DNA from 3 places in the Pseudomonas sp. IT-347P genome. Region 3 is predicted to be linked to each of the others. Evidence: riboswitches for the same ligand, from Rfam matches in the RefSeq annotation. Region 3 holds a riboswitch; each other region holds the start of a gene.
What was found. A riboswitch is a leader RNA that binds a small molecule or an ion and turns the genes downstream of it on or off. The one in region 3 is predicted to bind cobalamin.

Region 1: another riboswitch for cobalamin. It lies ahead of ACM6IV_RS09600 (CbtB domain-containing protein); the one in region 3 lies ahead of cobO (cob(I)yrinic acid a,c-diamide adenosyltransferase).
Region 2: another riboswitch for cobalamin. It lies ahead of ACM6IV_RS10370 (ABC transporter substrate-binding protein); the one in region 3 lies ahead of cobO (cob(I)yrinic acid a,c-diamide adenosyltransferase).

The regions. Positions count from the first base shown of each region.
Region 1 covers NZ_CATKPQ010000022.1:175,289-179,494, forward strand. Annotated here, with positions in the region: gene cobW (cobalamin biosynthesis protein CobW) at 1-846, opposite strand, end outside; cobalamin riboswitch at 945-1,157, opposite strand; cobalamin riboswitch at 2,165-2,387, shown strand; gene ACM6IV_RS09600 (CbtB domain-containing protein) at 2,510-2,707, shown strand; gene ACM6IV_RS09605 (CbtA family protein) at 2,719-3,417, shown strand; gene ACM6IV_RS09610 (cobalamin biosynthesis protein) at 3,414-3,827, shown strand; gene cobM (precorrin-4 C(11)-methyltransferase) at 3,910-4,206, shown strand, end outside.
Region 2 covers NZ_CATKPQ010000022.1:372,150-376,355, forward strand. Annotated here, with positions in the region: gene ACM6IV_RS10355 (ABC transporter ATP-binding protein) at 1-199, shown strand, start outside; gene map (type I methionyl aminopeptidase) at 401-1,192, opposite strand; gene ACM6IV_RS10365 (ParD-like family protein) at 1,189-1,416, opposite strand; cobalamin riboswitch at 1,652-1,846, shown strand; gene ACM6IV_RS10370 (ABC transporter substrate-binding protein) at 1,990-3,003, shown strand; gene ACM6IV_RS10375 (FecCD family ABC transporter permease) at 3,012-4,016, shown strand; gene ACM6IV_RS10380 (ABC transporter ATP-binding protein) at 4,013-4,206, shown strand, end outside.
Region 3 covers NZ_CATKPQ010000003.1:35,624-39,829, reverse strand. Annotated here, with positions in the region: gene ACM6IV_RS01795 (PQQ-dependent sugar dehydrogenase) at 1-1,046, opposite strand, end outside; gene ACM6IV_RS01790 (hypothetical protein) at 1,113-1,697, opposite strand; cobalamin riboswitch at 1,861-2,091, shown strand; gene cobO (cob(I)yrinic acid a,c-diamide adenosyltransferase) at 2,172-2,783, shown strand; gene ACM6IV_RS01780 (cobyrinate a,c-diamide synthase) at 2,780-4,129, shown strand; gene bluB (5,6-dimethylbenzimidazole synthase) at 4,177-4,206, shown strand, end outside.

The DNA.
Region 1 (4,206 bases), on a different contig from region 3:
CAGCGCGTCGAGCAGCAGGCTTTCGTCGGCTTGCGGCAGTTCGATGGAGATTGAATCGAAGGCGTCGTGATCGTGGTCATCGTGGTCGTCATCACCGTCGTGGTGGTGATCGTGATGACTGTGACGGCTGTCGATGTGTTCTTCGGAACCGGCGCCAAGGCCAATCAGCACGTCCAGCGGCAGACGGCCGTTGCTGGCTTCGATGATTTTCACCGCTGGCGGCAGCTCTTCGGCGACTTCGGCGCGGACACGAGCGAGGTCTTCCGCGCTGGTCTGGTCAGCCTTGTTGAGGATCACCAGGTCGGCGCTGGCCAGTTGGTCAGCGAACAATTCGTGCAGCGGCGATTCGTGATCGAGGTTCGGGTCGAGTTTGCGCTGGGCATCGACTTGGTCCGGGAACGCGGCAAAGGTGCCAGCGGCCACAGCCGGGCTGTCGACCACGGTGATCACCGCGTCAACCGTGCAGGCGCTGCGGATTTCCGGCCACTGGAAGGCTTGCACCAACGGTTTTGGCAGGGCCAGGCCCGAGGTTTCGATGAGGATGTGGTCGAGGTCGCCGCGACGGGCAACCAGTTCACGCATCACCGGGAAAAACTCTTCCTGAACGGTGCAGCACAGGCAGCCGTTGGCCAGTTCGTAAACGCGGCCGGTGGCTTCTTCTTCGGTGCAGCCGATGGTGCATTGCTTGAGGATTTCACCGTCAATGCCCAACTCGCCGAACTCGTTGACGATCACCGCAATGCGACGGCCCTGCGCGTTGTCGAGCATGTGCCGCAGCAGCGTAGTCTTGCCCGAGCCGAGGAAGCCGGTGACGATGGTGACGGGGAGTTTGGCCAGTGTTTTCATCGGTATGCCCTTTGGCAAGCGGCGGGCATACGGGACGAGAACCGGTAACGCGCGTGCGCGCCGGAAGCGTTCGCCACCGGATCACCCCGCCCGGTTGTAGTGAGAATCTGTGACGAGGCAGGTCTCCTGGCTGACGGTGTTCAGGCGCGGGGCCTGGCATTCGTTGCGCCTTCCCGCTGGCTCGTCAATTGAGCTGGCAGTGGCGTGGCAGCGAACATCACCGTTCACAGTTGCGGGGGCAGCCGCGGCATTGACCGCGTTCCCTTCTTAGCTTCGGCAGCGGCCGAAGAACCTCGAAGGCGCAAGGCTACGCATGGCTTGCTTATGGGTCAATGTTTGGATTGGGGGCATATCCGTTGCTGCGGTAACGGCTGCTTAGGGTTCCGCCCTTACGGCGGGTCACTTTTTCCAGACGCCGAAAAAGTAACCAAAAAGGCTTGCCCCGGCGTACGGCACTTCGCTGAGGCTCAGTGTTCCCTCGCTACGGTGTCCATCCGGGGGCATCGCCTACGGTTTGCTTCGCTGCACCTCCTCTCGATGTGTGCGGCTGCGCCGCACGGCGCTGCGCGCCTACCCCCCGGATGGACACCTACGCTCGGCCTGCCGAAGGGGCAAAAAATCAAAAGCCAAAGCAAGATCAAGAGCCAGATCAAAAGCCCCTCACCCTAGCCCTCTCCCGGAGGGAGAGGGGACTGACCGGGGTGTTTGGGAGAGCTACACCGACGTGAAATACCGAGTTGAACTCAGATTTTGAAACAGATCAAAAGCCCCCCTCACCCTAACCCTCTCCCAAAGGGAGAGGGAACTGATCGAGGTGTTTGGGAGAGGTACGCCGACGTGCGATACCGCGTTGAACACAGATCTTGAAAAGCCCACAAATCGGCCCCCTCTCCCTCGGGAGAGGGCTGGGGTGAGGGGCAGCAACAACGCAAATCAAAAGCCGAACACCCGCGCTCTTCCCCACTCAATAGGCCGAGTGTCAGCTCGCCTGCTTTTGATCTTGATCCACGGGCGACGTCGGAAGGCTGAGTGGAGGGATTGATCCGGGGGTGGGAGCGCAGCGACCGTTTGGCGCAGCCAAACACAGCGAGAGGAGGTGCAGCGAAGCAAACCGGAGACGCTGCGCCCGGATCGATCCCGCAGCGAAGGAACCCCGAGCCCCAGCGAGCGGGCCGGACGCAGGAGCAAGCGTTTTTTGCTTACTTTTTTTGGCGTTTGAAAAAAAGTGAGTCGCCGTAAGGGCGAAACCGTAATCAGCAACACCCGCAGCAACGGATAAGCCCCCCACAAATTGACTAAAATCCCCGACCCATGCTCTCCTACACACCTTGTTACGGGTGCCCTTCACAGGGTGAAACGGGAAACCGGTGAATCATGTGCTTTACTCAAGCCCATGTCAGTCCGGTGCTGCCCCCGCAACGGTAAGCGAGCGAAGCGTCAAAACCACTGTGCCAGCAAGGCATGGGAAGGTGACGCTTGCAGGTCGGCCTGACGCCAACCCCTCGTGAGCCCGGAGACCGGCCCGCAACACACAGCCCGCATTTGTGCGTCGCTGAACATAACAAACCCGCGGTGGGCGGGCGCTGTTCGAACCTCTGCGAGCCCGACCCGCAGGGGTTTTCATGCGCTCGATTGACCCGCTGACACTCCAGAGGGAAGCGCCATGTCGATCATCAGCAGCACCGGCAGCAACACAGACAAAATCGTCAGCACCACCACCCTGAGCCAACGCCTGACGGCTGCGATTTTCGCGTCGATCCTCGGCGCCAGCCTGGTTTACTTCGCCGGTTTCTCGCACATCGAAGCGGTACACAACGCCGCCCACGATACCCGCCACAGCGCCGCGTTCCCGTGCCACTGAGGCCTGCCGACATGATCAAGCGTATTGCGCAAACCGCGGGTTTCACCGGTCTGCTGGCCGCCCTGCTCCTCACCCTGCTGCAAAGCTTCTGGGTTTCGCCGCTGATTCTTCAGGCGGAAACCTTCGAGAAGTCCGAGCCGGTGGCGGTTCACGAACACGCCGCTGGCGCGGCTGTACACACCCACGATGCCGAAGCCTGGGAGCCGGAAGACGGCTGGCAGCGCGTGGTCTCGACCACGGGCGGCAATCTCGTCGTTGCGGTGGGTTTCGCCTTGATGCTCGCCGGTCTCTACACCCTGCGTGCGCCGACCAAAACCTCGCAAGGTTTGCTCTGGGGGCTGGCCGGTTACGCGACGTTCGTGCTTGCACCGACCTTGGGCCTGCCGCCTGAACTGCCCGGCACCGCTGCGGCCGACCTGGCTTCGCGGCAAACATGGTGGATCGGCACGGCCGCCTCTACCGCTGTCGGCCTGGCCCTCATCGTGTTCAGCCGCCACTGGCTGATGAAACTGCTGGGCGTGGCCATCCTCGCCGTGCCCCACGTGATCGGCGCACCGCAACCGGAAGTGCATTCGATGCTCGCCCCCGAGGCATTGGAAGCTCAGTTCAAAATCGCTTCGCAATTGACCAACGTAGCGTTCTGGCTAGCCCTGGGCCTGATCAGCGCTTGGTTGTTCCGCCGCAAAAGCGATGGCCAATACCACTCATGACGGACGATCGCGCAGCGCCGACTCTGGTCATAGGTCTGGGCTGCCAGCGTGGCTGCCCGGCCAGCACGCTGCGCGCGTTGCTCGATCAAGCGTTACAGGCACACCGCATTGAGCTTGAAGCGGTCAAGGCGTTGGCCAGCATCGATCTGAAGCGCGATGAACCGGGTCTGCAAGAACTTGCTGCACAACTGGCCCTGCCCTTGCTGTACTTCAGCAGTCAAGAATTGGCCAGTTATCAGCAACGACTCAGTCACCATTCACAAATTGCTTACGAACGCACGGGTTGCTATGGCGTCGCCGAAAGTGCGGCGTTGGCGCTTGCCGAACAGCTGATTCAGGCACCGGCAAAACTGCTGATTTCCCGGCAGAAATACGCTCAGGCCACGTTGGCATTGGCCGGCGCGGCATAAAATCCCGATAATCCCCGCCATTGATCATGAGCGTTGTTCATCTGCAACGCTGTCGTGTCCTCTTTTTACTCAGGATTCAACGATGACCGTTTACTTCATCGGCGCCGGCCCCGGCGATCCGGAACTGATCACCGTCAAAGGCCAGCGGCTGATCCGCAGCTGCCCGGTGATTATCTACGCAGGTTCGCTGGTGCCGGCGGCGGTGCTCGACGGCCACCAAGCCGAGACAGTGGTGAACAGCGCAGAACTGCACCTGGAGCAGATCATCGAACTGATCAAGGCCGCGCATGCCAAGGGTCAGGATGTAGCGCGGGTGCATTCCGGCGATCCGAGCCTGTATGGCGCAATCGGGGAGCAGATCCGTTATCTGCGTGAGCTG
Region 2 (4,206 bases), on a different contig from region 3:
GGTGTTGTTTCTTGGTGAGAGCCAGACCTGCAGCGTGATCACTTCCGGCGGTACTTCGATGACGGTGAAGGCTTTGTCCGCCGCCGGTATGCCGCTCAAGGCTGGCGATCCGGTGCAAGTGCGCTGGGCGACTGCTGATGCTTGCGTGTATACCGAATGGACAGAGAGCGACCTGAACAAAGCTGCGGGCGCTCACTGATAGCGTGTTGTCTGTCGGATTTACCCCCTCACCCCAGCCCTCTCCCCCAAGGGGGCGAGGGGGAAAGGGAGCAGATCGGGGGCTTTTCAGGACCTGAGATCGACTCAGGACTTTCAAGTCGATGTATAACGCCAAAACAACTCGGTCAGTCCCCTCTCCCTCTGGGAGAGGGCTAGGGTGAGGGAAACAGTCGACGCGGTATCAGACAATAGCGCGGTAGCCTTCAATCTCATCCGGCCACGCGGTGAGGACTTCAAACCCAGTCTCCGTCACCGCGACCATATGCTCCCACTGCGCCGACAACGAGCCATCCTTGGTCAGCACTGTCCAGCCATCCGGCATGTTCTTCACATGACGCTTGCCGGCGTTGAGCATCGGTTCAACGGTGAAGATCATCCCGGCCTTGAGCTTCATGCCCTGATCGGGAAAGCCGTAATGCAGGATCTGCGGCTCGTCGTGATAAACCTTGCCGATGCCGTGCCCGCAATACTCGCGCACCACACTGAAGCCTTCCTTCTCCGCCAGGCTCTGGATCGCATGGCCGATGTCGCCCAACGTGGCACCCGGTTTCACCACGCGAATACCCGCGCACATGGCGTCATAAGTGGTCTTGATCAGGTGCTGCGCTTCAGCCGTCGCCTCACCCACCACGTACATGCGGCTGGTGTCGCCGAACCAGCCGTCCTTGATCACGGCGATGTCGAGGTTGACGATGTCGCCATCCTGCAGCGGCGTCCCCGACGGAATCCCGTGGCACACCACGTCGTTGACCGAGGCGCAGACGGTTTTCGGAAAACCGTGATAACCCACGTTGGCCGGTATCGCTTTCTGCACATTGACGATGTAGTCGTTGCACAGCCGATCGAGTTCATCGGTGGTCACGCCGGCCTTGACGTGCGGCACCAGCATCGCTAGCACTTCAGCGGCGAGTTTGCCGGCCGCGCGCGATTGCGCGATCTCGGCCGGGGTGTTTAGCTTGATCGGGTTTCTCATGCGCTGACGGCTTCCTGAGTCAGTTGTTGCAGATCCAGCCCGCCGTTCTGTTCGGCGCGGATCAGCAAGCGGCAAATGGCGCTGTGGTCGAGGTTGGGGTGTAGCTCGGCGAGCATGCCGATACGCATCCAGTGCTCGGCCTGTGCGTTGATCGAGCGGCTGAGCGCATTGCTGGAGATGCGCAGATTCTCGTGCATGTCCTCTGAAATCTTTACGATGCCCATATATGGATCCGATACGATGTGTATATGGATCGTATACTAGCCAACCCCCAGTCGAAATTGCAAATACGATCGTGTCGGCGGGCAAATCGCAGGCAAAAAAAAGCTGCCAAAATTGGCAGCAAAACTTTAAGAACACGCGATGTAATTGGCCTCAGCATAGGCGCCGGATAATGACAGTGTCATGACAACCACACCCTCGCCAGGACAGATACGTCTCCCCTTCAGCGGCGTGATCGACTACCATGCCGCCGCCGGTTTCCAAACGGGATTAATAGGGAATCCGAGGTGCTTGCACAGCACTGATCGGAACTGCCCCCGCAACTGTAGGTGCTGAGCCTGCTCCAAGACTGCCACTGGGTGAACCCCGGGAAGGCCGGAGCCAGGCGATGACGCATCAGTCAGGAGACCTGCCGGCACAATGACGACTAACCGGCGGGGTGTCCGGGAAGGACATCGTGCCGTTCGCGTCTTTGTTTGCTGCCCGGCCTTGCGCGGTTGCCCTGACCGCGTTCGATGGTGTGTTTCCAGACCGTACTCTCCCGCTCCCCGTACGGTTCCCTTGGAGACTGCCCCATGCTGCTGCCCCGCGTTGCCACCCTTATCACCGGCCTGAGCCTTTGCGCCCTGGCGCAGGCGGCACCGACTGTCTATCCGCTGACGATCGAAAACTGCGGCAGCAGCCTGACCTTCCAGCACGCGCCGACGCGTACGGTGACCATCGGCCAGGCCGGCACGGAAATGCTTTACGCCATGGGCCTGGGCAACAAGGTCGTCGGCACTTCACTGTGGTTCAACAATGTGCTGGACCAATACAAGGCACAAAACGAGCAGATCGAGCGCCTGGCCGATAACGAACCGAGTTTCGAATCGGTGATTGGCAAGCGCCCGGAACTGGTCGCCGTGGAACTGGAATGGATGGTCGGCCCGCAAGGTGCGGTGGGCACTCGCGAGCAGTTTCACGAGCTGAAGATTCCAACCTACCTGCTGCCCTCCGATTGCGAAGCCAAGGACAACCTGGTCGGCGCCGACGGCACGCGGCTGGCACCGTTTCGCATCGACACGATTTACAAGAGCGTGAGCCAACTGGCGCAGATCTTCGACGTGCAGGAGCGTGGCCAGCAGCTCAACGATCAACTCAAGGCCAGCCTCGCCAGATCGATCGCCACTGCCCACGGCAAACAGCTCAAGGACGCTAGCGCGCTGGTGTGGTTCTCCAGCGCTCAGATGGACATCGAGCCGTTCGTGGCCGGGCACAAAGGCGTTCCCGATTTCATGCTCAGCACCCTCGGTGTGCGCAACGTGGTGGCGTCCGATGAAGAGTGGCCAACGGTCGGTTGGGAAACCATCGCCAAGGCCAATCCGACCTTTCTGGTCATCGCGCGTATGGATCGTCGACGCTTCCCTGCCGACGACTATGAAAAGAAACTCGCCTTCCTGCGCAGCGACCCGGTGACGCGCAACATGGACGCGGTGAAGCACAACCGCATCATCATTCTCGACGCCATGGCCCTGCAGGCCAGCCTGCGCATGTTCGACGGCATCGAACAATTGGCCACGGCCATCAACGGCTATGACCTGTCGCAATGAGTGCCAGCCTGATCCGTACGCTACTGGCCCTGGCGACCCTGTTGTTGGCTGTGATTGCCGGCGTGGCCATCGGTGAAACCTCGATTGAGCCGGGCGTGGTGGTGCAAGTGCTGGCCAACAAACTATGGGGCGCCGGACATGTGCTCGACCCTATCGATGAAGGCATTGTCTGGAACTACCGACTGACCCGCGCACTGGTCGCGGCGGCCTGCGGTGCCGGGTTGGCGACCTGCGGGGTGATTTTGCAGTCGCTGCTGCGTAATCCACTGGCCGATCCGTATCTGCTGGGGATTTCTGCCGGGGCTTCGACCGGGGCGGTAATGGTGGCGCTGCTGGGCGTTGGCGCCGGGATGATCTCATTGTCAGTCGGTGCCTTCGCCGGCGCGGTAACGGCGTTCGTGCTGGTGATTGTGCTGGCACGGGTCAGCGGCTCGGCCAGCGGCACCGGGCAGATCATTCTCGCGGGGATCGCCGGCTCGCAATTGTTCAATGCACTGACGGCGTTTCTGATCACCCGCTCGGCCAGCTCCGAACAGGCGCGCGGGATCATGTTCTGGCTGCTGGGTAATCTCGGCGGCGTGCGCTGGCCGTCGGTGTGGCTGGCGGTGCCGGTGGCCGTGTCGGGATTGGTTGTGTGCCTGTGGCATCGGCGGGCGCTGGATGCGTTTACCTTTGGTGCGGATTCGGCGGCGTCGCTCGGCATTCCGGTGCGACGTGTGCAGATTCTATTGATTGGCTGCGCGGCGCTGGTGACGGCGGTGATGGTGTCGATTGTCGGTTCGATCGGTTTTGTCGGTCTGGTCATTCCCCACGCCGCGCGTCTGTTGCTTGGAACCGGTCATGCGCGGTTACTGCCGGCCAGTGCGCTGGGCGGTGCGGTGTTTCTGATTGCTGCTGATGTGCTGTCGCGCACGCTGATCAAGGGTCAGGTGATTCCGGTCGGGGTGATTACCGCACTGGTCGGCGCACCGGTGTTTGCGTTGATTCTGGTTGGCCGCAGGTCCGCACGATGAGCCGTGTTTTGAGTTGTTCCGAACTGAGCTTCAAGGTGCGCGGCGCCGAGTTGCTCAACGGTGTCAGCCTCGACGTTCAGCGCGGCGAAACTTTGGGTATTGTCGGACCGAACGGCTCGGGCAAATCCACCCTGCTCAAACTGCTGGCCGGGCTGCGCGAACCGAGCGCTGGCGAGGTGCTGCTCGACGG
Region 3 (4,206 bases):
TTGCCCTCGGCGAACGTCAGGCCCAAAGACGCAGTGTGCGGCCCGACTGCATAATCCGGGGCAATGGCTTTGGCCACCAGCTCAGGGTTTTGCGGCGACACACGCACATCCACATGCTGGCCGTAGTAACTGAACGGCCAGCCATAAAACCCACCGTCCTTCACGGAAGTGATGTAGTCCGGCACCAGGTCACTGCCGATTTCATCGCGCTCATTCACTGCCGTCCACAGCGCGCCACTGGTGGGTTCCCAGGCCAGGCCATTGGGGTTGCGGATGCCCGAGGCGAAGATGCGGTGGTTGCCGGTCGCCCGATCAACTTCCCAGATCGCGGCGCGACCTTCTTCCTTATCCAGACCATTTTCGCCGACGTTGCTGTTCGACCCGACCGTGACGTACAACTTGCTGCCGTCCTTGCTGGCGATGACGTTTTTGGTCCAGTGGTGATTCAGCGTGCCGCCGGGCAAATCGACAACCTTGATTGGCTGCGACTTGATCTCGGTCGCGCCGGGTTCGTAGTTGAAGCGCAGCAAGCGATCGGTATCAGCGACGTACAGATCGTTGCCGACCAGGGTCATGCCGAAAGGTGAGTTGAGGTTTTGCAGGAACACTGTGCGCGTCTCAGCGACGCCATCGTGGTCGGCGTCACGCAGCAAGGTGATGCGGTTTGGGCTTGGCACGCCAGCGCCGGCCTTGCCCATGACCTTCTTCATGACCCAGCCGCGAATCCCGCTGCTGTCATCCGGTTTTGGCGGGGCATTGGTTTCCGCCACCAGCACATCGCCGTTGGGCAGCACATACAACCAGCGCGGATGATCGAGGCCTTCGGCGAACGCTGCCACCTGGGTGCCAGCCGCCGCTGTCGGTTTGCCGCCCTCGGGCCAGCCGATCGCCGGGGCGATGTTCACCGTCGGGATCAGGGTCTTGTTCGGTTCAGGCAGCTTCGGCGACGGGCCGGTACCGTCGGAGACTTGCAGGCTGGAGGTCTCACCGCAGGCGGCGAGCCCTCCGGCGAAGGCGATGACAAAAACGAGCTGGGGCTTGCGCATTGCTGATCTTCCCTATGAATGCATTCCTAATCATAGAGGAGGGCGCAAGCCCGATGGTTCAACTGCTCAGCCGCGGGCTTCCTTGAACAGCACGGCGATGCCCGGGTGATAGTGGCCCGCTTCGCTGCGTAACTTGCGGTAGGCGTAGGGGAAATACCAGGCGACCGCGCAAGTGTGTTCCTTTTGCAGATCGTCGACCATGTCCTGCAACTCTTCGGGGCTGGCGCTGTGCTGGGCTTTCTGTGGAGCGACAAACAGGCAGCCGAGCTTGAGATCGCTGGCATAGCTTATGCGTTTGGCGTCGTTGGTGATGTCGAGCAGGGCTTGGGTCAGATTCAGGTGGGTAACCTTCGGCCAGCGCTGAGTGACCTGGATAAAGGCGCGGTCTTCGGCACCGGCCAGAAGCAGATCGGCGCGAGCGTTGCGCTCGCCTCCTTCGTTCTGCTTGCGCGTGGCAGTTTCGTTCAAAGTCACCAGCTCCGCCATCCAGGCCGCCGCCGAGAGCAAGCCGAGATTGGCTTTCTCGTCATGCCAGTAAGGGGTGTCGCTGTCGCCGCGCACGGCGTTGTAGCGGTCGATACAGTCAAACCAGCGTTCAAGCACCGGGCGCAGGAATTCCAGGCGCGGGTTGCTGATGATCATGCCTTGCATCGTCATCATCCTTATTGTTGTGATGGGCTTTTCGGGAAAAGCATGGCTCTTTGATATCACTTGTCTCAGCATGGCACAAGACAGGCGTCAGATAATTGATCGGCGGCAGTTATTCGCCCCGATGGCTGCCTCTTTAATTGACGCTCCATCCCCAACCCTCTAACCTTCGCGGCTTGTTTCAGGTGCTCTGTGACCTGCGTCGACAGAGTGAAACAGGGAAGCCGGTGAGGGTTGTCTTCAACTGAAGAACAATGACGATCCCGGCGCTGCCCCCGCAACGGTAAATGAGTGAAAACTGCGCCATGAGCCACTGCCTCGAAAGAAGCGGGAAGGCGCGCAGTCAGGCCAACGCCGCTCATGAGCCCGGAGACCGGCCTGATCCATCCAGCGGCATCACGGTGGGCGATGCCAGGCTTTTTGCCGTCTATTCTTGTGCCTGCCCGCCGTTATCCAGCCTCAACGGAGAGCTCCCCAATGACTGATTCCCCCGAGCGTGACGAACGCCATCTGGCGCGTATGCAGCGCAAGAAAGCCGTGATCGACGAACGCATCGCCAACTCGCCCGACGAGTGCGGCCTGGTGCTGGTGCTGACCGGCAACGGCAAAGGCAAAAGCAGCTCGGCGTTCGGCATGCTCGCCCGCGCCATGGGCCACGGCATGCAGTGCGGTGTGGTGCAGTTCATCAAGGGCCGCAACAGCACGGGTGAAGAGCTGTTCTTCCGGCGCTTCCCCGAGCAGGTGCGTTTTCATGTGATGGGCGAGGGCTTCACCTGGGAAACCCAGGATCGTCAGCGTGACATCGCTGCCGCCGAAGCCGCGTGGGCGGTCTCCCGCGAATTGCTGCGCGATCCGTCGATCGGTCTGGTGGTGCTCGACGAATTGAACATCGCCCTCAAGCACGGCTACCTTGATCTCGATCAGGTACTCAGTGATTTGCAGGCGCGTCCGCCGATGCAGCACGTGATCGTCACCGGTCGTGCGGCCAAGCCGGAAATGATCGAGATGGGCGACACGGTCACTGAAATGGGCATGCTCAAGCACGCCTTCCAGGCCGGTATCAAAGCGCAGAAAGGCGTCGAACTTTGAATCAACCACGTCACTGCCCAGCGGTCCTTATCGCCGCGCCGGCCTCCGGTCAGGGCAAGACCACCGTTACCGCCGCACTGGCCCGTTTGCATCGCAACCACGGGCGCAAGGTGCGCGTCTTCAAATGCGGCCCAGACTTTCTCGACCCGATGATTCTCGAGCGCGCCAGCGGTGCGCCGGTGTATCAACTGGACATGTGGATGGTCGGCGAACAGGAAAGTCGTCGTCTGTTGTGGGAAGCCGCTGCCGAGGCGGACCTGATTCTGATCGAGGGCGTAATGGGCCTGTTCGACGGAACGCCGTCCAGCGCCGATCTGGCACGGCACTTCGGTGTGCCGGTGCTCGGCGTGATCGACGGCACAGCCATGGCGCAGACCTTTGGTGCGCTGGCGCTGGGTTTGGCGAAGTATCAGCCGGATCTGCCGTTTGCTGGCGTGCTGGCTAATCGTGTCGGTACCCTGCGTCATGCGCAGTTGCTCGAAGGCAGTCTCACCGAAGGTTTGCGCTGGTACGGCGCGCTGTCTCGCGAAACCGGTATCGAACTGCCGAGTCGCCATCTCGGCCTGGTCCAGGCCAGCGAACTGAATGATCTGGATATGCGTCTCGATGCCGCCGCCGATGCATTGGCCAGCAGTTGCGAGGTAGCGTTGCCACCGGCCGTGGAATTCGCCGCGCCTGATGTGATCGCCGTCGAACCGTTGCTGAAAAACGTGCGAATTGCTGTCGCCCGTGATGAAGCGTTTGCTTTCACTTACGGCGCCAGTCTCGATCTGTTGCGCGCGATGGGCGCCGAGTTGAGTTTCTTCTCGCCGATCCGCGACACGCAATTGCCTGCGGCGGACAGCCTGTATTTGCCGGGCGGTTATCCAGAATTGCACCACGTTGCGTTGTCGCAGAACACTGCGATGCTTGAGGCGATCCGTGCGCATCATGCGGCCGGGAAACCGTTGCTCGCCGAGTGTGGCGGCATGCTTTATTTGCTTGATTCGCTGACAGATGTTGAAGGTACCCGCGCTGAGCTGGTCGGCCTGCTTAAGGGCGATGCAGTAATGCAAAAGCGTCTGGCTGCGTTGGCGTTGCAGGCGGTCGAACTGCCGGAAGGTTCGTTGCGTGGCCACACTTATCACCATTCCCTGACGACGACTGAGTTGACGCCGATTGCCCGTGGCCTGAGTCCGAACGGTGGGCGTGGGGCGGAGGCGGTTTATCGCGAGGGGCGGATGACGGCTTCTTATGTGCACTTCTATTTCCCGTCGAATCCGACTGCGATTGCCGCATTGTTTGCGCCAGACCGTGAGGCCGCCTTCGCGAGCAAGCTCGCTCCCACAGGGGATCGCGTTTCTTGAGCAAGCACCCCGTCCAATGTGGGAGCGAGCTTGCTCGCGAAGAGGCCATGACTGACAACGCATTCTCCGAAGCCGAA